DNA from 4 places in the Litoribacterium kuwaitense genome. Region 4 is predicted to be linked to each of the others. Evidence: riboswitches for the same ligand, from Rfam matches in the RefSeq annotation. Region 4 holds a riboswitch; each other region holds the start of a gene.

What was found. A riboswitch is a leader RNA that binds a small molecule or an ion and turns the genes downstream of it on or off. The one in region 4 is predicted to bind thiamine pyrophosphate.
Region 1: it holds a riboswitch for thiamine pyrophosphate, as region 4 does, so the genes downstream of both, tenA (thiaminase II) here and G4V62_RS15395 (thiamine-binding protein) in region 4, are expected to answer to the same signal.
Region 2: it holds a riboswitch for thiamine pyrophosphate, as region 4 does, so the genes downstream of both, thiD (bifunctional hydroxymethylpyrimidine kinase/phosphomethylpyrimidine kinase) here and G4V62_RS15395 (thiamine-binding protein) in region 4, are expected to answer to the same signal.
Region 3: it holds a riboswitch for thiamine pyrophosphate, as region 4 does, so the genes downstream of both, thiE (thiamine phosphate synthase) here and G4V62_RS15395 (thiamine-binding protein) in region 4, are expected to answer to the same signal.

What each region holds. Positions count from the first base shown of each region.
Region 1 is NZ_JAALFC010000056.1:8,114-14,091, forward strand. It holds gene G4V62_RS17645 (YeiH family protein) at 1-281, opposite strand, end outside; gene G4V62_RS17650 (LysR substrate-binding domain-containing protein) at 400-1,305, shown strand; gene tenA (thiaminase II) at 1,500-2,198, opposite strand; TPP riboswitch at 2,342-2,444, opposite strand; gene G4V62_RS17660 (DMT family transporter) at 2,569-2,880, opposite strand; partial or broken gene G4V62_RS17665 (DMT family transporter) at 2,880-3,244, opposite strand; gene G4V62_RS17670 (hypothetical protein) at 3,444-3,743, opposite strand; gene G4V62_RS17675 (sugar phosphate isomerase/epimerase family protein) at 3,861-4,679, opposite strand; gene G4V62_RS17680 (undecaprenyl-diphosphate phosphatase) at 4,834-5,664, opposite strand; partial or broken gene G4V62_RS17685 (lamin tail domain-containing protein) at 5,957-5,978, shown strand, end outside.
Region 2 is NZ_JAALFC010000028.1:30,588-36,565, reverse strand. It holds partial or broken gene G4V62_RS13510 (ABC transporter ATP-binding protein) at 1-428, opposite strand, end outside; gene G4V62_RS20370 (GNAT family N-acetyltransferase) at 548-841, opposite strand; gene G4V62_RS20365 (GNAT family N-acetyltransferase) at 838-1,080, opposite strand; TPP riboswitch at 1,180-1,285, shown strand; gene thiD (bifunctional hydroxymethylpyrimidine kinase/phosphomethylpyrimidine kinase) at 1,389-2,201, shown strand; gene G4V62_RS20360 (GNAT family N-acetyltransferase) at 2,612-2,851, shown strand; gene G4V62_RS13490 (GNAT family N-acetyltransferase) at 2,791-3,174, shown strand; gene G4V62_RS13485 (sensor histidine kinase) at 3,181-4,293, opposite strand; gene G4V62_RS13480 (response regulator transcription factor) at 4,283-4,984, opposite strand; gene G4V62_RS13475 (PepSY domain-containing protein) at 5,256-5,978, opposite strand, start outside.
Region 3 is NZ_JAALFC010000001.1:148,201-154,178, reverse strand. It holds gene G4V62_RS00805 (DUF2759 family protein) at 1-169, shown strand, start outside; gene G4V62_RS00800 (FAD-dependent oxidoreductase) at 220-1,008, opposite strand; gene G4V62_RS20500 (FAD-dependent oxidoreductase) at 954-1,340, opposite strand; gene G4V62_RS00795 (thiazole synthase) at 1,353-2,123, opposite strand; gene thiE (thiamine phosphate synthase) at 2,129-2,956, opposite strand; TPP riboswitch at 3,036-3,143, opposite strand; gene G4V62_RS00785 (YqgU-like beta propeller domain-containing protein) at 3,185-4,228, opposite strand; gene G4V62_RS00780 (M14 family metallopeptidase) at 4,328-5,209, opposite strand; gene G4V62_RS00775 (hypothetical protein) at 5,686-5,978, opposite strand, start outside.
Region 4 is NZ_JAALFC010000037.1:18,656-24,633, reverse strand. It holds gene G4V62_RS15405 (ABC transporter substrate-binding protein) at 1-252, opposite strand, end outside; gene G4V62_RS15400 (ABC transporter permease) at 292-1,023, opposite strand; gene G4V62_RS15395 (thiamine-binding protein) at 1,051-1,347, opposite strand; TPP riboswitch at 1,524-1,630, opposite strand; gene cls (cardiolipin synthase) at 1,675-3,183, opposite strand; gene G4V62_RS20670 (STAS domain-containing protein) at 3,523-4,440, shown strand; gene cshA (degradosome RNA helicase CshA) at 5,013-5,978, shown strand, end outside.

The DNA.
Region 1 (5,978 bases), on a different contig from region 4:
AGCCCATCCTGCCAAATGACATTTAAGTTCAATTGAAAACCATAAAGCACGATCGCAAAGCGAAGCACTTTTTTTGAAGAAAAAACAACTCCTGCCTTTATTTTTTGAGGATAACCAAGAAAAGACCGGTAAACGATGGCAAGGACAATCGCTATCGTTAATGGCCCGACCGCGGACAATCCAGGTATGCGCGCCAATAAAAAACCGGCGAGTGCGAGAACGAGCGTAAACATGACCCCCCCGAAGAACCGCACGTTCTCCCGATGTTGCATTTGTTCCATTTATGTCTCCCCCATTTTCTTCTATTTGTCTCTGCACTATACTAAATAGAACACGCGCCGTGAAATACAAATCCCTGATCAAAATCATCAGAAAGATTAATGACGAGGAGGACATCAGATGGCCCTTGAGCCCGTTAGAACATTTATCACCGTTGTGGAAGAAAAAAACTTCACAAGAGCCGCGCAAAAATTGCGAATATCACAACCGAGTGTAAGTCTACATATCAAGCAATTGGAGGAAGAATTTAATACCATTCTGATTGATCGCTCCCAACGTTTTCTTCATTTAACGGAAACAGGTGCTTTTTTCTACAAAAGAGCTAAAGAAATTGTCGAGCATTATGATCAATCGATCGAAGACATCGCCCGCATGAATCAGCGCGTTGAAGGTGCCTTATCAATCGGAGCAAGCTACACCATTGGAGAATTTGTCCTGCCAACGTTGCTCGCCCCGTTTCAAAAATCGTTCCCAGCGGTGGAATTAACGATGTCCATTGAAAATACAACAAATATTGTCGAAAATGTGTATCAACGCGTGTATACGATGGGCTTCGTCGAAGGTCACGTTCAGCACCCTCAGCTCGACGTCATACCAATGATGGAAGATGAAATGGTGCTCATCGCACCAAATGACCTGGCCGACCGGCTAGATGCTCCAGTGACGAAGGAACAGCTCTCCCAATGGTCTTGGGTGCAAAGAGAGGAAGGGTCAGGCACACGAGCCTATATGGATGATTTTCTTAAAAACAACGATATCCACGTGTCACAAAAAACGACGATTTCTAGCAATTATGGCGTCAAAGAAGCCGTTGCCAACGGACTCGGTTTGTCCATTCTTTCCAAATGGGTTGTGCAAAAAGCATTGCAGCATAAAGAAATCTCGATTGTCCCAATGATCGACTGGCCCGCAACGAAACGTCACTTTTACCTCATTCTTCCTAAAGCTCCAAAAACCTTACTTGTCGATGCCTTTATCAACCATTTAAAGACTTCGATCGAGCAGCAAATAAAAACAACGCCATAGCACATCAGCTTTTGAATATTTTAGTTGGTTACTGCACCTCTACGGTGCCAATTACATAATTACACGTTTAAAATCGCAAAATCCCCTTTCCAACATCTACATAGGAAAGGGGATTTCAATTCATTTAACGTCTCAACAGTCAACGCTTTTAAGTTAAACAAAGGACACCATGATGCGATCCACGTGGACTGACATCACTTCATGTCTTCGAGAATATTTTGAACGGGCCATTCTTCTACACTGTACGCCATTTCCCAAAAGCCGAGCTCTAGCTGACAACTTTTCGCAAAAGCTTCGCGCATTTTTTCCTTTTCCCACGGAGCCGCTTTTTCCTCTACGTATGCGTCTAGCCATGTACGCAAGCTTTTCGTTAATTCATCCATACTGCTCGTTCCATAAAAATGAATCCAGTCATAAAAGGGATGCTCACCTGGCTGTGGATTCACTTCATTCACTAACCGTTTCCCTATCTCAAGGTATGTCCACGGGCACGGCAGCAACACAGCCATAATTTCCCCAAGCGTACCTTGGTGCCCTGTATTCATCATATGCATAACATAATGGTTTGCCGTTGGCGCCAAAGGAAATCCTTGTAGCTCTTCATAGCGAACGCCCGCCACTTGACACAAATTATTGTGCGGGTGAATCTCACTGTGCAACACGAACGAAATCTGCTCATTAAACAGTGACATATCCTCTCGAGATGAGCATTTTGAAATCGCCAATCCATAAACCTTCATAAAAGCGTTTAAGTATTCGAAATCTTGTTTCACATAATGGATTAATGCTTCTTTCGGTACATCACCTTTTTTTAACCCTTGAACAAACGGATGATCAAAAATAGCTTCAAACGTGGCATCATTCTCAGCGCGTAACATTTCAGTAAATGACATCAGAATCCTCCTTGTAGATCAGCTACTGGGGAACCTGTTATGCATTGCCTTCATGAAAACGACTAAACGACTGTCTGTACCCAACAAAAAAACCGCTCCTAAACACGTAGGAACGGTCGTATGCACAGGTTTAAAAAACGCATCATGAGCCGTCTCCACTTCCCTACGCTAGCATTAACCAGATCAGGTGCAAAGGGACTAAGGATCACTCCTTATCTCAGCCAAATGGCGCCCCCAGTGGACTGTCATTGTATTCCCTTTCAACATATCTAACCGAGCTCTTAATGTCAAGGTGTACTGTAATCCTGTTGCGACCTTAAATATTTTACATGCATCATCGTCAACATCCGCGAGACAATACGTCATGCGCTTAAAAAAACCGAAGGCCTACGACACCGGTCACAATGAGCGCAATAAAAAACAAGCGGGCAGCCGTTTTTGGCTCTTTATAAATCCACATTCCGAACAATACGCTGCCAACAGCGCCGATTCCCGTCCAGACCGCATACCCTGTACTTAACGGCAATTCTTTGAGAGCAACGGACAACAAATAAAAGCTCAATCCGCCAAAAACAATGGCAAAAATCGTTGGCTTCAGACGGCTCAATCCTTCCGACGCTTTCAAAGCAAGAATGCCACCGATTTCTGCAAAACCTGCGATGAGTAAAATGATCCAAGCCATTATGTCGCCCTCTCTTCTGACTGTGCCTTTTTAGAATCCCCGGATACGAACTTAAGCCCAATAATGCCTGTAATGAGAATTCCGATAAAGATCACCCGAATGATACTCGTTTCCTCATTCAAAAAGGTCATGCCAATGATCGCTGTGCCGACAGCGCCTCCGCCAGTAAACACAGCGTAAGCAGTACCTACAGGGACAACTTGCATGCTCTTCGATAAAACAAAAAAGCTAATGACAATTAAGGCAATTGTGACAAAGCTGATTAATGGTCGTGTAAATCCTTCAGACATTTTCATTCCAAACGCCCAAGCAATTTCTAACACGGCCGCAAAAATATATACGTCCAAGCCTTCTTTTCTGTCATGGCCTCTCTCCCCTAACTACCGTTTGTTAGTTACAACTACCTACCGTTCGTATTATAAGGGGAAAGGTGCTGTAGAGCAAGAATTTCTTCTGATCACTCTCGCTTTTTTTATAATGAAACGGGGGAAATTTGCCCTTCTTCGTTTTACCACCTTAGCATCAGAAGGACGACAAAAAACCCGTTTACACGGGCATCATTGTTACTTCTCCTCTTTCGTTGACACATATGCATCAATCAGTAAAACAATGGCAGCGACGATATGGCTAATCATCCCGACCACTGGAATAAAGCCTAGCAAGCTTGCACCAATACCAAACGCTGGACCAATGATACGTTTTTTGTGTGATCGATTGATAAGCAAGACGACGACATGAACAACGAGCATGATCCAAAGTGGCGCCCATCCGTTGGCTACAATAAATATCCCGCCAATAAAAGGAATACCTAACCCCGCTTCGATGACACCTGTAACCCATTTAAGTATTGTAGGTAGAGACATAATCTTCTCCTTTTAATTAATTTCCTCAATTGAACTATACCACAAATACCGAAAGAATAAACAGGGGAAATCGCATAAGGACAAGCTTTCATTATTCTTTCATAATGGATGCACACCTTAATACTGTGCTTCAACCGCCTGCTTTACTTTCGCAATACCGTTCCACATATTTCCTGGAAAAGAATTTATCACAATGAGGGGTGCTTCTGATGAGACAGCTTGAAGCATTCGCCGCAATTCCTCTTCGTCAATATTCCCAGTTGGTAGCTCAGGGGGTTTCACGTGAAACGAATGTGCATATGCTGAGCCAAATTCAACTCCCTTTATACGCTCTTCCTTTGCCAAATTGCCAAAATCAACAATTGTTCTTTTTGCCCCCGTAATTGATTGAACTGTCGTTTTCCAGTCTTCTACACGTGCGGTCAAAGCTTTAAAGTTTTCTGTTACGACATGAACCCCTTTTTCTCTCCCGTACACCTCGAGCGTAGCCAATCCCTCGGCGCTTCGCTGCAAAGAGGCTGGGGACGGGTGCTGTTCACCAGCAACGACACGAACCGCTGTCGCCCCTAACAGCTCGGCAATATCAATCCAAGACTTCACCCAGTTAATATCAGCTTGCCTTCTCACGTCATCGTCTGTAGAAAGATCACCATAATCAAGTAGAAGCGTGTGCAATATCATACCTGACGCTTGTACAGCATGTCGTAAATCACTCAAATACGCTTCAGATGTATCCGGGAAATGAAAATGACAAATTTCTAAGTATAGATATCCTTCGTTCACTAGCCGCGACGGCAGTTCCAATAAAGTAACTTCTTCAGCTTGAGGCTCAATTATTGTTTCCTGTCTTTTCTGATCATCATTCCAAACCGTCCAATGCAATGGTCCAAGACAACGATGCAAACTCCACGTGCTAACTCCAAAAGTAGCAGACATCTGTCACCAGCTCCTCATTAAAATTCTGAATAGTCCCTCTAAAAAGTACCCAATGTACTACAAGCGGTCAAGTCTAGGCTTGAATGAAACAACAAAGTAGGCCTCGCTTCAGCAAATACCTGTCACCTTCCTCAGTTAATTGATCCTTGTTTCTTTAGAAATAAATGACGAGTGTAATAACCAATGCGAGCCCAATCCGGTAAAGAGCAAACGGGACAAGCTTAATCCGATCGATCAGCTTTAGAAAGAAGTGAATGGTCAACAGTGCTACTACGAAAGAAGCGATAAAGCCACTCAAAAAAAACGGCCAGACGTCCAAGGTGAAGTATTGCCAGTTTTTGATCAGAGACAATACACTCGCCCCAGCCATAATCGGTACAGCCATAATGAAGGTAAAGTCGGCTGCGGCACGGTGGCTAAGGCCGAGAAGCACACCGCCCGAAATCGTTGATCCAGAGCGGGAAAAGCCTGGCCACAACGAAAAACATTGAATAAGCCCAATGAAAAAAGCCTGCTGATAAGTGATCTCATCGACGCGTTGTGTCATCGTCTTTGGAGCGAAGCGATCGGCTGCAATCATTAAAAATGCGCCAAGGATTAGGCCGAAAATAACCGTTCGAGTGGAGAATAAATGCGTATCAATTAAATCCTCAAACAAGACACCTAATGCACCTGCTGGTAACAACCCAATAAAAACATGCGTCAGCCTTAACCGTCTCTTCTGCCCATTTTCAGCTCTTCCTGGCTTTTTAAGATGCAGCAAATTCAATAACCGCGGCCAAAACACGATGACGACAGCCAAAATGGAGCCAAGCTGAATGACGACTTTAAATGTATTCGCCACAGGTGCTGTTAAAAAAACGTTCGATTGTAACCATAGATCATCGACAATAATCATATGTCCTGTTGATGACACAGGCGCAAACTCCGTTAACCCTTCGACGATCCCTAAAATGATTGCCTTAAAAAACATGATGACGTCCATCGATCCATTCCTTTCTTGATCTCATTGTTTCGTTTCTTTAACATATGACAAGCCTCCCAAATTTCATGTTTAAGAATGTTTAAACACTCGAGCCGATGGATAAAGATTGATTTTGCAACTTAGAAATGAAACTAAATCATGCGCCCTTTCACCTATTCACAGTAAACTTTTGACAATGAGCAGGATTTGTTACATAAAAACAGAATGACAATACAAAATAACCATCTTTTGGTTGAACCATAACCTTTCTTTAAGATGTTTGTTTCAACCAATATGGACAAAGGAGCTTTCCATGAAATCGCGAAAAAAATGGA
Region 2 (5,978 bases), on a different contig from region 4:
ATGAATTGAATTTTTTGCTGATTTCCTTTCGACAGCTCTTCTACCTTTTTTTTGGCGTAATGAGGAATGCGAAAACGTTCAAGCCACGCCGCTATTTCCTTTTTAACGTCACCTCGCTTCATATTGCGCAAACGACCGAGATAGGTCAGTTGCGTTTCTACTGTCTGTTTAGCATAAAGCCCTCTCTCCTCAGGTAAATAACCAATCCAATCATGACTCATCGGCTTCATCAGCTGCCCATTGTATTCAATATGACCTTCAGAAGGGGAAAAAATGCCGAGAATCATGCGAAACGTCGTTGTTTTCCCTGCACCGTTTGCTCCTAAAAAGCCGAACATCTGCCCTTGTGGAATATGGAAATCAAGCCGGTCAACTGCTCGATTTTTTCCAAAGTCTTTACTCACTTGATGAAATGTGAGACCGTCCATTGTTCAGTCTCCTTCCTTTGTTGTTTAACAAATATACGCGAATAAACAGAAGAAGGTTTCATTTTTGCAATCTCCATCTGTCAATTAGAGATACTGTATTTCATGAGCTCGTTTTTCTGTTACACCTCTACAGACATCAGCACACAATCTTCCCAAACACCTTCATGCAACTCATGCTGTGGTAACTCTTTCCTTTTCGTAAAACCGCTTTTTAAATAACACGCAATCGCTCGTTGATTTTGTATCCGAGGGTCAACGACCACCCGAAACGTGCCAAATTCCTTAGTCAACCGTTTTAACATGAAATTCATAAACGCTTGTCCAATCCCCCGATCCCAATAATTGGGCTCGCCAATAAACTGGTCCATCCCTAGAGTCATCCGTTCATCCCGAAAACCATAACCGGCCTTCATATCATTTCCAGCTGATAAACTTGACAGTAGCCGATCGGCTCATGGCGAAAAAGAATAATGAATCTTCGCTTCGTCTTTTCTTTGCGAAAAAAGCGGTGTTGGACGAGTGACTCGTCATGCGGACGGTCTCTCCCCTCATAATACTGTAACAGGCTTGGATTTTGCAGCCATTTGGACATTTTTGGGATATCTACTGTCTGCAGAGGACGAATGTCTATGTCGTCAGCACAAATCGTCATTTGCTATGAACCTCCTTTACAATTTGCAGGAGAAAACCAATTTTCTGAAGCAAAAGCTTCACAATAGCCGGTCATTGAGTTACGATCAACATATACAGGAAAGACTGCTAGGGGAGCCTTAGTAAAAAGGCTGAGAGAAGTAATCCTTTGACCCTTTGAACCTGATCTGGTTAAGACCAGCGTAGGGAAGCTATCGGCTAAAGCTATGATTACCATGCTTTCATATGCCGTGTGGCTCTCTGATGACCAGAAGCAGACGGTTTTTTTATTGTGGCTCTCTCGCAGTTCTTAATACATATGGAGGGTTCATGATGACATTACCTATTGCTTTAACGATTGCCGGCACTGATCCGTCGGGAGGGGCAGGTATTCAAGCTGACCTAAAAACGTTTCAAGAGCTTGATGTCTTCGGCACAAGCGCTATCACAGCTGTCGTCAGCCAAAACACGTTAGGTGTACGTTCTTTCGTTAATATGGAGACTTCTTTTATTGAGGATCAGTTAAAAGCCGTCTTTGAAGATCTGCCACCTCACGCCGTAAAAACCGGCATGCTTTCTGCCGTTCCGGTCATTGAAGTAACAGCACATGTACTAAAAACAGAGCAAGTAAAAAATTATGTGATGGATCCGGTGATGGTTGCTAAAAGTGGAGACGCTTTGCTTGCAGAAGACGCTCGAAGCAGTCTGTTAAACGAATTGCTCCCTCTGGCGACTGTCGTGACGCCAAACATTCCGGAAGCTGAAGAGATGGTCGGTCAGTCCATTACGACAATAGAGCATATGAAAGATGCAGCAAAAAAACTTGTAGAGGTCTATGGGGCAACGGCTTGTGTGTTAAAAGGCGGGCATCGTATGGACGACGAGCAAGCAACCGATATCTTATACACAAATGGTGCCTTTGACAGCTTTAGCTCTCCCCGAGTTGCAACAAAACATACCCATGGCACAGGCTGTACGTATTCAGCTGCCATTACAGCCGCACTGGCAAAAGGAGCGTCTATTCCAGAAGCCGTCCAAACAGCCAAAGCATTTATTTCGGCTGCTATTGAAGACAGTCTAAATATCGGTCACGGGAACGGTCCAACAAACCACTGGGCATGGCGCCGTCGCCAAAACAAATAAAAAGTATTCTCTTATCGTCTCTTATTTGCCAAACCTTTTCAATGGATCATAGTTCCTTTTATACAATCAAGGGAGCTGTGATTTTTTCTCCAAGATTCATGGTCTGTTACTCCCTAAAATTAGTTCGTTATTCCCATTCAAGAAATTATCATTCTGAATATTCTGTATCATATGATGCATTTTTGCAATAGCGCTGCTAAATGATTATATTTTATTTTCTTCATATGTTAACATATATTTACAGCACGATCTGTATCAATCACCTGAGAACCACCCCCTTTTCTACCCGCACCTGCAAAAGGATGCGGGGTTTTTTTAGCTAAGGATCGCATGACATCAATGTCACCACTTATTTCATGGTACAATTCAAGGACAGTAATTGACGATCCGTTCTTAAGGAGGTCTGTCCAATGGACGTACCAACACTCTATACGAACCGCTTGCGGCTCCGCCCGTTACGAGAGCAAGATGCCCAACCGCTCTTTCAAATTTTAAGCAATAAAGAAGTCACAAAAATGTATGGCATGGAAAAACTAACGACCTTTGAGGAGGCCGTCCTTTTAGTGCGTTCTTTGCGGGAAAGCGTTCAATATGGCTGGGGTCTTCGCTGGGCAATCGAAAAAACCAAAACGGCCGACCGATCTTTATAGGCAGCTGCGGCTTTCATGAATGCTCGCCACGAAATGCGCGAGTGGAAATGGGCTACGAGCTGGACCCATTTTTTTGGGGAAACGGCTATGCTACTGAAGCGCTAGCAACAATGATCCATTGGGGGTTTTCGGAAGGAAGACTTCTGCGAATTGGGGCGACGGTCATGCCTGAAAACAAAGCGTCATTAAAATTACTCACACGACTTGGCTTTCAGCAAGAAGGTTTATTAAAAGATTATATTATGCAGGATGGCGAGCTCCGAGACGTCATCATGCATCGGCTGCTAAAACGAGAATGGCTACACTTGACGAAGCGTCATTAATTTTCGTCAAGAAGCCCTCTCCCACAATGGAAGTGTGACTTGGAACGTCGTTTTTTCATGGGTACTGTCCGCCTGTATCTTCCCATCATGTAAATCAATAATGCTTCTAGAGATAGCCAGACCAAGTCCTGATCCCCCATGATCATCCGTTCTCGATTTATCTACACGATAAAACCGATCAAATAAATAAGGAAGGTCCTCCTCTGGAATAGGTTCCCCGTAGTTGATGACCTTCACACCTACAGCATCACCGTTCAGCTCAATCTCTACATCAATCTTCCCTCCCTGCGCTCCATACTTGACGGAGTTGGCAAAAAGGTTTTCAAAAACTCGCACAAGCTGATCACCATCTGCCAAAACTACTGCCGACCTCTCACCACCATGAATACTCAATTCAACTCCCAAAGCGCGAAATGAATTGTCATATTCTGAACCTAGCTGCTGTAAGAGAGAAACAATATCCAAAGGGCGTTTATTCATACGGATTCCACCGAAGCTTACGCGTGTATACTCAAACAAGTCGTTTACCATTCGATTCAGCCGTAAAGATTTACGGTAAGCAATGTCTGTAAAGTAGCGCAGCTCAACCTCGTCTTTGTAACGATCCTCGTCAATTAAACGCAAGTAGCCGATGATCGATGTTAAAGGCGTGCGCAAATCGTGAGACACGTTAGAAACGAGCTCATTTTTTGCCTGAACCGCATTTCTCTCCTCGGCAATAGCACTATCTAATTGCGTTGACACAGCGTTTAAATTTGTCCTCAGTTGATCGATTTCTTCATTGCGTGAGAAGGGAAGCCGGTAAGAAAATTTCCCTTGGGCGATATACTCACTGCCACGAATGGTTTGCTCTAGCTCCTTCATCCAGCGACGGGTGAAAAAAATAATAAATAAGGCGAAAAAAACGAGTGAACTAACAACTCCGACAATCAAGATCGCCAAATTTATGCCAAAAAGATTACGAATTAAATCGACAATACTCGGAGGTACGATGCCGATAGAAACGATAATGATGCATACAAAAATAAATGCCATCGCTACGAGTACTCCGAGCACAGCAGAAAGACCAATCGTAATCAAAAGCTGAAGCTGTAGCGGGTGAACGATTTTACGTTTCAAGTTTATATCCAACTCCCCACACCGTATGAATCATTTTGTATCCAAGCTTTTTTTCAATCTTGTCACGTAAATTACTAATGTGAACCATCACTGTATTATTAGACGAATAATACGATTCCTTCCATACATGTTCAAATAGATTTTCAGCTGAATACACGCGACCAGGATGCTGAGCCATGAGATGAAGAATATCAAATTCCTTTGCCGTTAATGAAACAACGTCACCGTCAACCGTCACTTCATGGCGAGCCGTGTTAATGGTCAGTGGGCCACATTGTAGCAAATGAGCATGATCCTCGTCTTCTTCAGCTGGGGAATTAGGTTTATACTGATAGGAACGACGCAGTAACGACTTGACCCGTGCGATCAGCTCCAACGGGTTAAACGGCTTAATCATATAATCATCTGCTCCGGTCATCAACCCAAGAATCTTATCCATATCCTCTGCCTTTGCACTGACCATAAGGATTGGCGTATCTTTAACTTCACGAATCCGCCGCGTAACCTCAATCCCATCCATTTTTGGCATCATAACATCAAGGATGACGAGATCAACATCCTGCGCTTCCATGACTTGAAATGCTTCCTCTCCATTGAATGCCTTTTCAACTTCATACCCTTCATTTTGCAAATATATCGCAATCAAGTTCACAATATCTGGATCGTCATCAACGATTAATAAACGTCTCATCGTCGTCCCTGCCCTTCTTTATTGTCCTGAAATTACCTTACCACAGCCACTCCTTTCAATGCTACAGACCGACAGAGCGCAACAACGTGACATTTTTTGTTTGTTGTTTAGAGCTACACGATTTATGATGCTTCATTACCAATCATTTATCATCCTGAAAGGGGGTACGCCTGTGCTTATTTTTCCGTTTGCATGAACTTCGTTTTTGACGAAAAAAAAGCGTAGTCAAAGTGATTGTAAACTTTGACTACACCTTGCGGCTGATTAGCGATTAATCGTCGTCTCGTTCAAATTCAATAATGCTTCCTGTCTTAGCATCAATAGTGATCTCTACTTCATCACCATTGTTTGCCCGGATTTCAAATTCGTATTCTCCGCGCCCGTCATCTTCATCTAAAGATGCCTCCACAATCGTTCCTGGAGCTTTTTTTAGCGCGATCTTGTGTGCTTCCTGCATAGAAAGTTCAACGTCATAGAGCTCTGACTTATTGACAACTTTTCCTGTGTTCGCATCGACGTAAATATCATCTTTTCCGTCATCTTCTACGTCCACTTCGTAGTACCATTTGCCATTGATGTACTCTAATTCAATGTCATCAACGTGGTTATTTTTTCCGTTTAGCGCTGCTTCTTTCGCTTGTTCCTTGCTAATATTCACGTTGACGTTTTCCTCGTCTCTATCATCATCGTCATCGTGATCATCACGATCGTAATCGGGACGTTCGGCTAAAATTTTGCCTGAGCGAGCGTCGATATAAACATTTCGTTCGCCTTTAGACGTCCGCACTTCGATGTCGTAAAACACTCTTCCATGCTCGACTTCAATGTCGGTATCTGTCACTGTTCCGCCGCCTGTTTTGTTCAGTGCTGCTTCGATAGCTTGATCACGTGTCACTTTTATAGCTTGTTTAGGTACCCACGGCTTTCCGTCGATGAGTACCTTGCCGCTCCAAGCACTTACGTAAACATCTTCATCGTCACCATTGACTGCAAT
Region 3 (5,978 bases), on a different contig from region 4:
CATTATCTTTGGGATCATTACGATTCTTGGTGTCTTCGGATTCTTCCGATCGTTTTCCGCAAAGAATTTTATTGCTGTTGCTTTCTCTGCAGCAACGGTCGCTGTATTCGGATGGTTTTCCGTCAGCACGCTCGTCAGCCTTATTGTTAATGGTCCGCAAACCTATTAATGAAATGAAAGCCGTTAACCCGACGATTCGTCAAAGGGTTAACGGCTTTTTTATACAGCATTTAATTGAAAACGGGTCGGGTCAAACGATTGAAGTCGTTCTTTGACGCCCGATTTTTCCTCCAGTAGATCAGCAACAAGCTTAGCGGTCACCGGTGATAATAATATGCCGTTTCGATAATGACCACAAGCTAACAAAACGGCCGGGTTCTTCGTTACACGACCGATCAACGGATAACCGTCTCTCGTCGCTGGTCGTAATCCCGCCCATTGATGGAAGGGCTTTACATCTTGCAGAGAAGGCTTTAATTTTGGTGCCCACCGTTGCAATCGTTGAATGCCTTGCTCAGTTACACTCGTTTGAAATCCAGCAATATCCTCTGTCGCTCCTGCGACGACGACGCCTGTCTCTTTTTGAACGAGGTAACCTTGGCTTGAAAACACGATATACGGCAGAGAATATGGTGGCTCTTGATAGGCGCAAATTTGCCCTCGAATCGGCATAATGGGAATATCAATAGCTAAAGCTTCCTCCCATTCCTTTGCCCATGCACCTGAACAAATAATTAGTTGATCCGCTTCATACACGTGATCTCCGGCTTTTACATGACCTGCTTCAAGATCCTGCACCGGTTGAACAAATGTATGGTCAAAGCATTGCACACCGATGCGTTCACAAGCGATCTTTAATGATTGCACGTAATGTGGCGCATATACATGCGCTTCCTCAGGTCGATAAATGGCGCCGGTAATTCTGTTACTAAGTCCAGGCGCTTTTTTTTGCACTAGATGATGGTCCCACCATTCTGCTTCAACACCAAAGCTACTTTGCCATTCCATCGTCGTTTCAGCAGCCAGCTGATCGGCTTCATGAAAAAAACCGTTAAGCTGCCGCTAGCAGTATATTCAAATGGCTGTTCGCTGACGGATTGAATATCGTCTTTCCAATCAGGGAACAGACGCAAACTATCCTGACATAAGACAAAAAAATCATCTGGGTCCTCTTCAACCTCCGCATATGGTGCCAGCATTCCAGCTGCCGCTCCGGATGCTTGACCACCAAAGGCGGATTTTTCAAAAATACGGACGTCGTACCCTCGTCGTCTTGCTTCAAAAGCAATGGAAAGGCCGATGACTCCTCCGCCTACAATGTTGATCGATTGCTGCGGCATGTTCTCTCTCCTTTACGAAAGCCTACCGTGGATCGGACTGCTCTCAGTCGCATATTGTTTTTTCGGAATCCGCCCCGCACGTCTTGCTGTGTACCCAGCCATGACTGCATGCTTCATCGCCGTAGCCATTGCTGCCGGGTTTTGCGCGCGAGCAATTGCGGTATTAATTAACACCGCACTGGCGCCTAGCTCCATCGCTGACGTTGCATCTGTAGCAGAGCCAATACCAGCATCAATCACGACCGGAACAGTTAATGTTTCACAAATTTGCTGTAGGTTGTATGGATTTAATAACCCTAAGCCTGTTCCTATCGGTGACCCACCTGGCATAACAGCTGTCGCCCCGGCTTCTTCTAATCGTTGGGCAAGCACAGGATCGTCGGACGTATAAGGAAAGACTTTAAAACCTTCCTCAACAAGTATCCTTGTCGCTTTCAGGGTTTCAATCGGGTCAGGCATTAACGTTCGGTCTTGAACGCTAATTTCTACTTTGATCCAATCGCTTAGCCCGCTCGCTCTCGCTAATTTTGCGATTCGAATCGCTTCTTCGGCATTTGTCGCCCCAGAAGTGTTTGGTAAGTAGACAAACGGCCGATCTAAATGTTGTAAAATAGCATCTTCATGCGGATTTTCGACATTGACACGCCGAACGGCAAACGTTAGCACGTTAGCTTCTGATGCTTCAATGGCTTCATTTTGTACAAACGGGTTCGGAAATCGCCCAGTCCCAAGAAAAATTCGTGAAGTGAGCGTCTTCCCCCCAATCGTCCATGATTGATTCATTAAGCTTATCCTCCTCCGACAAACTGAACCATTTCTATTGACATACCATCGTGAAGAAGAACAGAATGTCTGTCTTCCTCTTGAATAATCTGCCCATCCACTTCTGTAACAACGAGACCAGGGTCAATGCCAATTTCTTTAACAAGCGCTTCTACCGTTTCTACGTTCGTTGTTGTCGTTTTACCATTCAATTGAACCGAAATGCTGTTATGCGTTTTTAACAACTCATGCGCCTTCCGAACGACATAGGCGGGATCTTGATGCCCAACGATTTCACTCACCATACAAATGCTTGCTGCACCTGCCTCGATGACTTCTTGGAGATTGTGTAGCTTGATGCCACCAATCGCAACAAACGGAATATGAAGATTACTTTCTTTTAACGCTTTAATATATTCAAGACCTACCGGCGCAACAACATCTTCTTTCGTGTTCGTTTCGTAGACTGGTCCTGCCCCAATATAATCCGCACCTCTCGCTTGTGCGTCTAAAGCTTGCTCCATTCCGTGAGTTGAAATACCGATCACTTTACCTGGACCAAGCTGCCTTCTAGCTTCTTCAATCGGTGTATCGTCCTGACCGAGATGAACCCCTGTGGCATCCACATCAAGAGCAATATCAATGTAATCATTTATAATGAATGGTACATCATATTGATCACACAGCTTTTTTAGCTGCTTTGCTTTCTCATAAACGACTGGCTTAGAAGAATGTTTATCTCTTAGCTGCACAATATTAGCTCCACCTTTGAGCGCCTCTTCCATGACTTCAAGCATGGATACACCTGGATGAAAAACTTCTCCTGTAATAGAATAAACGGGTCCCAGCTGCATATAGAAATCCTCCTTTATAAAAAATAAAGCCGTTTTCCATAGGGAAACGGCTGTACGGATGGTATAAATCAACCCATCTAACGTTACACCGTGACTTCCCTTCGCTGGAACAACCCAGAGCAGGTTCAAAGAGTAAAAGAATCGATTTCTTTTTCTCAGCCCATATTGGGCACCTCTAGTCACTCATTCACTATATTATCTCAAATGATCAAAGATTTCTCAACTCAGCTACAAAATCTCCTTCGTCTCGCTAGATCGTAAGCGAACAATCGTTGCCTGATCGTAAGAATGTACGATAGCCCACTCACCATTCGGCGATACATCGAGACGATGATTCATCGGCAATTGAACCTCCTGCAGCGACTCACCATCGCTTAAACGATACGTATGTAACATTGATTGCTCCATACGATTTTGCATGACAAAAAATTGGTTTTTTTCCGGATGAAATTGCAACGGTGGCAAAAAAAAGCTGTCTCCCTTCCACGGAATCATCGCTTGTTCTTGAAAAATGCCTTCTACGATCTTATATATACCGATCATGAGACGAGACTCACGCTCTAGGAGTAAGGCTACATTTGGTGCATCAATATAAAAATCCTTCACAGCTGCTTGCAAGGGAATGTCCGAATGCGCTTCTTTCTCAACGACATGAAGCGAATTGTCTTCAGCATTTTGGTACATGAGTGAAGATGCATTAATCCATTTGACAAATGGTGAGGCCGTATCCACTTTCATAACCTCATCCGTATCGTAGTTCCATACTTCTGTGTTAAAGCTCCAGTCTCGATTAAATGAAGAGATGACCATAGTCGAGGCATTCATAGGGTTTAACGCAATATACAGGTCATTGGCCTGTGCTGTTTTTTTATTTAACACGTTGCCGTCCGAATCGATGATTAACAATGTGCTGTCTGTCCCTGTTTGGCTTGTATGAAGAGCAAACCTTTGCTGGCTTCGCTCATATTGGGCAGCACTGACAATATCCGTTGTCGCATATAACACTTTTTGCGAGCCGGTATGTAAATGATAAAGCACGATCGTGGTCTTCTCAGGCTCCCTTTTTAAGAAATATAATTCCGCGTTATTTTTCCATTGAATAAATTCCCAAGCCTCATCATCTGTCCTTTCTAAAGTGACAAGGCCATTGATACCGACCTGCTTTAATTCTAAGCTTTTCGCACTGACACTTGCTTGACCAAGGGATGACGCTTGATTACAGCTCACCAATAAGATTAGGCAAAAAAGCAAGACCCCTTTCAACATTTTCATCCACATTATTCTCTCCATCATCTATCATTCTTTCTCTCTATTCTACCGTTTAGGTTTTGACTTCACAATGAAAAACCAATCGTTTCCACTCTATTCTTTTTAGCAGGAATCTTTTGTCTTTAAAAAGGCGGCCATAATTTGTTCTGTTGCCTGATATATCTCACGATACATACTCAGCGGCAGCGGGTTGATCCCTTTTCCGAGCTCTACTGTAAACCCTGGTCGTCTATGCGTTTGAATAAACCAGTCCTTAAATCCAGCGTGACTGTCAATGGTTTGGACCGGCTCATAACCGCAAACGTTTTGAAACGAAGTCACTATTTGTCTTGATACCGTTGGCTCTTTGTGCTGATATCCCCAATAAATCACTTTGCCTTGGGTGTGAAAAGCAACGACTTGCTCAAAATCGTTTGCTGAGACAAGCGCTTCCATAGCCAGCGCTTCTGGCTCACTTAAAGGCTTAGGTCCTGGATAATCTCTATGTGCAGGCGCTTGCGGTTTTCGTTGTTGTTCAATCTCCCATCCTGCGGGAAACTGATTATTTAAATCTACCCCACGAATATTCGCTTTCCAGCCCGTAAAATCATAGCTGTTTCGGTTTAAAGAGAGCACGTCATTTTGCCATTCGCCTGCTGACTCTACACCGTCTAGCAAAAGCGCCACACCATCAGGGTTAACAATTGGCACAGTAGACAAATTTGTTTCCTGATATGTTAAAGCCCAATGACTATTCGGTGAATAAGCACTATGGTAAGCATATGTTTCTAAAAATTCCAGCAACGATAGTGAGGTAATCCATTCATGAGCATGAAAAGATGCATTTGCATGTAGCTGGCGACTGCCTTCTCCTATACTCACCTCAAAAATTGGTCTCCGCAAGACGGAATGACCGATTGTTTGCACACGGACAAAAGGATAACGCTCCTCTAAACGAGTTATCCTGTTATAAAGATGACTGATCGTTGGTAAATGATTATTCAAAACATCCCTCCGTTCATTTGCTCAATATAACTATATGCACCTGCATGAACAGCAAATACCTCCGAGTACTTTATGTACGACGTTTATTGATTCATGGTTACGTATTTCTCAAAAAATCAGCTCCCTTTTCTTGAAACGTTAAGGGGGGATTACAAATCAAAAGCATTAACATTGGCACAGGCGTTCAATGTAGAATCTGGATTTTCAAAAAGATGATATAGAACTCACTTGACAAGGGTTCTGCCAATACACATACTGCCAACGCTGAAAAAGAAACCGAGAAACAACTTTTCTTCAGCTAGGTTCATAATGAAAAACTACAATCAGTGTACGGCCAGTCTGTATCAAGCAGCGATCATTTTACCGTCATTTTTGCATCATTTACAACATCATTGTTACGACGGTGAGGTAAAAAAACGATGCAAAGTCATTGTCGACTTTTTGCTGCACTCTGACATAGTATGATATTGCTATCATTAGCCAAGAAACGGCTCGACAATCGTTATCTCATCTAAATTTTCGTTTTCTGCTTTTGGCACAATTTCCAAACTCTTTAACAGATTTTCTTGATCTGAACGGTCTAATGCCATCGTATTTACAAACACTTGATAGACGCCACCTTCATTATCATCAATGAAATACGTCGATGTCGTTGATTGATCTTCTTTATTAAAATCATTTAGTCGAATAGACGGAATGTTTAGGTCGGACTTCACGATGCTCGCTGTAACTCCTTCAAAGGATTCCTTAAAGGTCTTTAGCGCTTTTG
Region 4 (5,978 bases):
AATGGTTATTTTTAAACCTTGCTCCTCATAGTAGCCGTTTGCCTGTGCAACATAGAGCCCTGTATGATTCGTGTTTGGAAGCCAGTCGAGCATGACAGTCACTTCAGTCAGGTCAGTGTTGTCAGATGTGGGCGTGGCTTCTTTGTTCCCCGCAGTATCGTTTGAGCTTTGGTCCGAAGGCGCGTCTGTACATGCTGCGAGTAATAAAAGTAAGGCGAGCCATCCAACCTGAAGAATATGATGTTTTTTCATTGTGATTCACTCCTTGATTTTTCTAGGCAAAACTTCGTATTACTTTTTTTTCGCCTGGTAGTGCCATGACATTGTGAGTCTGGCACAGACCTCAATAAGTAAAAAGATGGTCAAACTGAGCAACACGACGACGATGATCGCTGCAAAGACACGATCGGTTTGGAACGATTGAGAAGATCTCGTCATAAACACGCCAAGTCCTTTGCTCGCTCCGAGCCATTCACCGATAACAGCTCCCATGACGCTGTAAGTGCCAGCAATTCGTAAGCCGGAAAAAAATGAAGGAAGCGCGCCTGGAAGTTTAACCATCTTAAATTGCTGCCAGCGGGACGCGCCCATTGAACGTAAAAGCCTGAGCATGGACGGATCGACTTGCCGATATCCGTCGGCTAGGCTAATCGTAATAGGAAAAAAACAGACGAGTGCGACGACAATAATTTTAGGTAATAAGCCATAGCCAAACCAAATCATAAACAGTGGTGCCAAAGCGATAATCGGGATCGTCTGCGAAATAACGAGCGGTGGGTAAATAGTTTGTCTAATCCAATAGGCTACGTCTGTTAACGTCGCGATGGTCACAGCGACGATAATAGCAATGCTTAAGCCAGCAAATGTTGCCATTAAGGTTGGGCCGATGTGGGTGAACAATAAATCACGTGTTTCCCAAAGCGTTTGTATGACGACGCTAGGTGGTGGCAAAATCCACTGTTCAATTCCTGTCCCCCAAGTGGCGATTTCCCATAGGAGAAGGAGGAGTAAAATGAATAGCACTGGTAAGGCGATGCCGCTCCATACTTTTTACCCTCTGTATTTGCTGATTTTTTCATCAAGAGTGACGCCTCCATCTGGGCGGTAATGGATCTTTACATGCGTCATGACTTCATGAGCACCTGCAGCAATGCATGCGTCCTGGGCTTGTTTGACAATTTGCAAAAGGTGATTTAATTCTCCCTCCATCACCGTTTCCATTGGTCCGACCACATAAGAAACACCAGACTGAGCAACGACATCAATCGCGCGGTCAACAGCGTCATACGAACTCTCCCCAGGATTCATTTTCGGTAATACTTGAAAACCTAAGTTTACAGTGGACATACGATCTCCTTCCCTTCATTTGATGTATCATTGAATCACTGCGTAAACAACGCCTTCGACTCGTTTAAGTTGATAGCGGTGTATGATCACAACAGCTCATGCTTTTTTTGCGCATAAAAAACATCGCTAAAGAAGCGATGTATATACCAAAGCAAAAGTAGCCACATGATCTATAACAAGCGGCAACTCGCTGACATCCCTTCGCTGGCATGATCCAGATCAGGTATTTTGGGTCGGTGACAAATCACCCTCTCAGCCAAAAACGGCTCCCCGCAGCATATTCAATTCAAGTACACTATAGCATTCAGATCATAAGGTGTCTACTGTCTACAAGACCGGTGAAAATAAGCGAGAAAAGGATTCTTTCACCCGCATTGAAAAAGGTCTGTTTTTCCATTCAGAGGATATAACTTGCCTGCAATCGTTAAGGTCGGATTGGTAATCATTTACAAGTGTAGCGACAGCCTTTGATTGAAACAGAAATACATTCGCTTCAAAGTTTAAGTTAAAACTGCGCAGGTCGACATTCGCTGTCCCGATTGAAGCGACGTTTTCATCGACAATGATGACTTTTTCATGGAGAAAACCTTTATGGTACGTGTAAATATCTACGCCTTTAGATAAGAGCTCTGCAAAGTAAGATTGTGTCCCGTAGCGAGTAAAAAAACCATCGTTTTTTTCCGGTACCATTAAACGAACATCTACACCTCTGGAGGCGGCTGTGCTTAACGCCGTACGCATCGCTTTGTTAGGTATAAAATAAGGCGTAGCAATCCATACCGATTGTCGTGCTTCAGTGACCATCGTAAAGTAGATGTCGGCCATTGTTCCTTGCTCAGAATCTGGACCGCTTGACACGATGTGTACACCACCATCCGCACTTTCTTGTAAAAGTGCTTCATTGGAAATGAACTGTTTAATGGGCAATTTTTCTCCGCTGACATATTGCCAGTCCATTAGAAAAATCGTGTGCAAATGTTGAATGGCTTCACCTTTAATTTTGACATGTGTGTCGCGCCAGAAGTTAAACTCTCGTGAACGACCGATATACTCGTCTCCGATATTCAGTCCACCGATATAACCTGTCTGCCCATCGATAATGACGATTTTGCGATGGTTTCTAAAATTAACTTTTTGGGTTTTGAGTCCTTCACTCAATGGAAGGAATGCATAAATGTTGACACCGGACTGTTTCATTCGTTGAATGGCTTTGCGCTTCAACTGAATGCTTCCAATGCCATCGTAAATGACACGGACATCTACACCTTGCTCCGCTTTGTCACAAAGGATGTCAATGATCGTCGTCCCGATGTGATCTGAGCGAAAAATATAGTACTCTAAATGGATAAAGTGTTTCGCTGTCTTCAAATTGGTGATCAGGTCGGGGAATTTTTCTTCGCCGTTTGTCAGTATATCGGCATTCGTATAGAAGCTCATATCATTTTTTGTCGTTTGTTGAATAAAAGTAGAGATCGTTTTTTCTGTTTCTCCTAAACCTTGCCACGTATCGCGAGGCTTGTTGTTATGGAGGCGATCAAAGTACCAGCGATTGTCTTGTCGTTTTTGCCTGAATAAGTGTCCCTTTACTTCCAACTGCCCGGTCATTAAGTACAGGGCATAGCCTGCAATAGGGAAGAAGATCATTGTATAAATCCAGAGGAGTGTTTTGTAAGGATTTCGGCCTTCGAGTAGAATGGCAAAGCAGATTGAAGCTATGATGAAGCCATAGATGAGCCAAGAGATGAAGCGTTCTCTGTCATCGACCCAATCACTTATCCCTAGGAAGAAAGAAGCAATCAATAGCAACATTAAAAAGACCTGTCTCGTTTGTTTCATTGTCGGTTTTCCCTTTCCGTTGTTAGCAGTCCTTGCAATGATAAGGATATACCCGTTTATGCCATTATTTAGGCTTGGTTTTCGTGTGACCTATTCAAGTCTTTACGGATATGCACGCTTAGATGACCAGGTTTTCTTAAGCAATGCAGGGTCCGATTGATTTTTTGGATGATATAAAATTTTTATAGACGTAAAATACTTGTTTATTTATATGAGGAAACGGGAAAAGCAATGGGACTTACTTCATAAATGCTAACGGACTAGGCTGGTGCTCTAGCAATTGAGTTGCTGTGGCTCGGCCTTTTGCTTTTAAATACAGGAAAGGTGGTGGCGGTGCTGGTGGGGGACAGTTTACGGCGCCTTGACGTCCCTTTATACAGCAGGATCATGGAAGACGTGTTGAAAAATATAAAAGACATATTGCTAAAAGAAGGTATTCATTTACGTAACCAAGCTGATGAATGGATGATGACGTATGGTGAGAAAAAGTTGAATGGTCTCAGGAACAGTCAGTCCGATCAACTGTTTCTCAGGTTAATCAATACGTTAGCCGAACAACTGACTGAGTCACCAGATACCACTCACACAAACGACCATTTACAAAGCTGGGTGAGTGATGCTTCTCAATTTGCAGCACAAAACGACCATAGCTTACATGGAGCTTTACAAGTTTTAAAATACACTCGGTTGGCGATTTGGAAGCGCATGGAACGAGAGTTTGAGGACAGGCGCTTAGACGAAAGTGGGTTGCTGACAGCGGGTTGTCGTATTGATCTGGCGATGGATGAGGCCATCATTGCCTTTATGAAACAGTTTTTAAAAAATCAAGACAATCTCCTCCAGGCGGCTCATCAATCCATTAGGGAGTTATCGGTCCCTGTCGTTCCGGTTTTTGACGGTGTGGCGATTCTTCCTTTAATTGGCGAGATTGACACGGATCGTTCACACTTTATCATGGACAATACGTTAAAGCGCAGTATGGATTTACGATTAAATTATATGATTATTGATGTTTCTGGGATTATGAACATGGATACCTATGTCGCTCGTGAGCTTTACCAAATTACTCAATCTCTTAAGTTGATCGGGATAAAGGCATACTTAACAGGATTACAGCCATTGGTGACGCAGACAATTGTGTCTCTCGGCATTTCATTTAAAGAAATAGATACGTTTGGAAGCGTCCAACAAGCATTAGAGCATATTGGTGTTGTATCTCATTTACAAAAAACAAAAGACTTAAATACCCCGTCATAAACAGTGTTTTAAAATACACTTTACATTCGTGTATGAGAATGTGGGATTGCGGGAAAGGTTTAATAATGCTAACATAGGTGAGTAATGCTGTCGTCAATAAGCAACGAGCGGGACGAAGCGGTAAAGAGTGTCACCGAAGGTTTGCTCAAGGAACAGCTGAGGCGCTTTCCGCATCGTTTGGGAAGTGCTTTTTTAAAGCGTTGGCCTAGGAGCAGCAATGGCGTCCTAAAGGATGATTCGAGTAAACCATTGGGCCGTGGATGACGGAACTCCGATATAGGAGCACCCGGTCTATTTATAGATAGGATAAAAGCCCGCGCTTTGCGGAGATAGTGGTACACATAAGCATGAAAGCCCCCTTGCAGAGAGGGTCGCACACTTAAAAGATGAAAGGTGGTGACTCTGCTACTGATAGAGCATATAGAGTACGGGGCGTTTGATTCCCTTTTTTGAACTGCTCGGATGATTTCAATCAATTTGATGTGAAGAAGCCTAGGCATGATTGAGAGGATTAGACGGTGAATACGTAATCCAAGAAAGTGCTGTATATGTGATAAGTAGCAGAAAAAGTATTGGCAAAATTTAATGAGCTAGGTTTAGGCAATGACATTCTTGAAGCAATCGGACAAATGGGATTTGAGGAGGCAACGCCAATTCAGGCGCAGTCCATTCCTTTGTCTCTTCAAGGGACTGACGTGATCGGTCAAGCGCAAACTGGAACAGGAAAGACAGCGGCGTTTGGTGTCCCTATGATTGAAAAAACTTTGGAAAAGCACCCAGGGATCGCTGGGCTGGTCGTTGCGCCGACGAGAGAGCTAGCAATGCAGGTTGCCGAGGAACTGAACAAGATCGGGCGCTTTAAAAATATCCGCGCCTTGCCGATTTATGGTGGTCAAGATATTCAGCGGCAGATTCGCGCACTGAAGAAACGCCCGCAAATTGTTGTCGGCACACCAGGAAGATTGCTCGACCATATTAAACGGAAGACATTACGTCTACAAAAGCTTCATACGGTCGTTTTGGACGAAGCGGATGAAATGTTGAACATGGGCTTTATCGAAGATATCGAAGCCATTTTAAAAGAAGTGCCTGAGGAAAGACAAACACTTCTCTTTTCAGCAACGATGCCAGATCCGATTCGCCGGATTGCTGAAAAGTTTATGAAAGACCCGGAGACCGTGCGCGTTAAAGCAAAAGAAGTGACGGTACCGAATATTACGCAAAACTTCATTGAGGTAGACGAACGGAAAAAATTTGACGCGTTCACCCGACTTCTCGATATGGAAAACCCTGATCTGGCGATTGTTTTCGGTCGTACGAAACGTCGTGTCGACGAGCTCTCGGAAGCCCTTGCTTCACGTGGCTATTCGGCAGAGGGGATCCACGGTGATTTAACACAGTCTAAGCGGACAAGCGTCATGAAGCAATTTAAAAATAGAAGCATTGAAGTACTCGTGGCGACAGACGTTGCGGCGCGTGGTTTAGATGTATCAGGAGTCACTCACGTCTATAACTTTGATATACCGCAAGACCCAGAA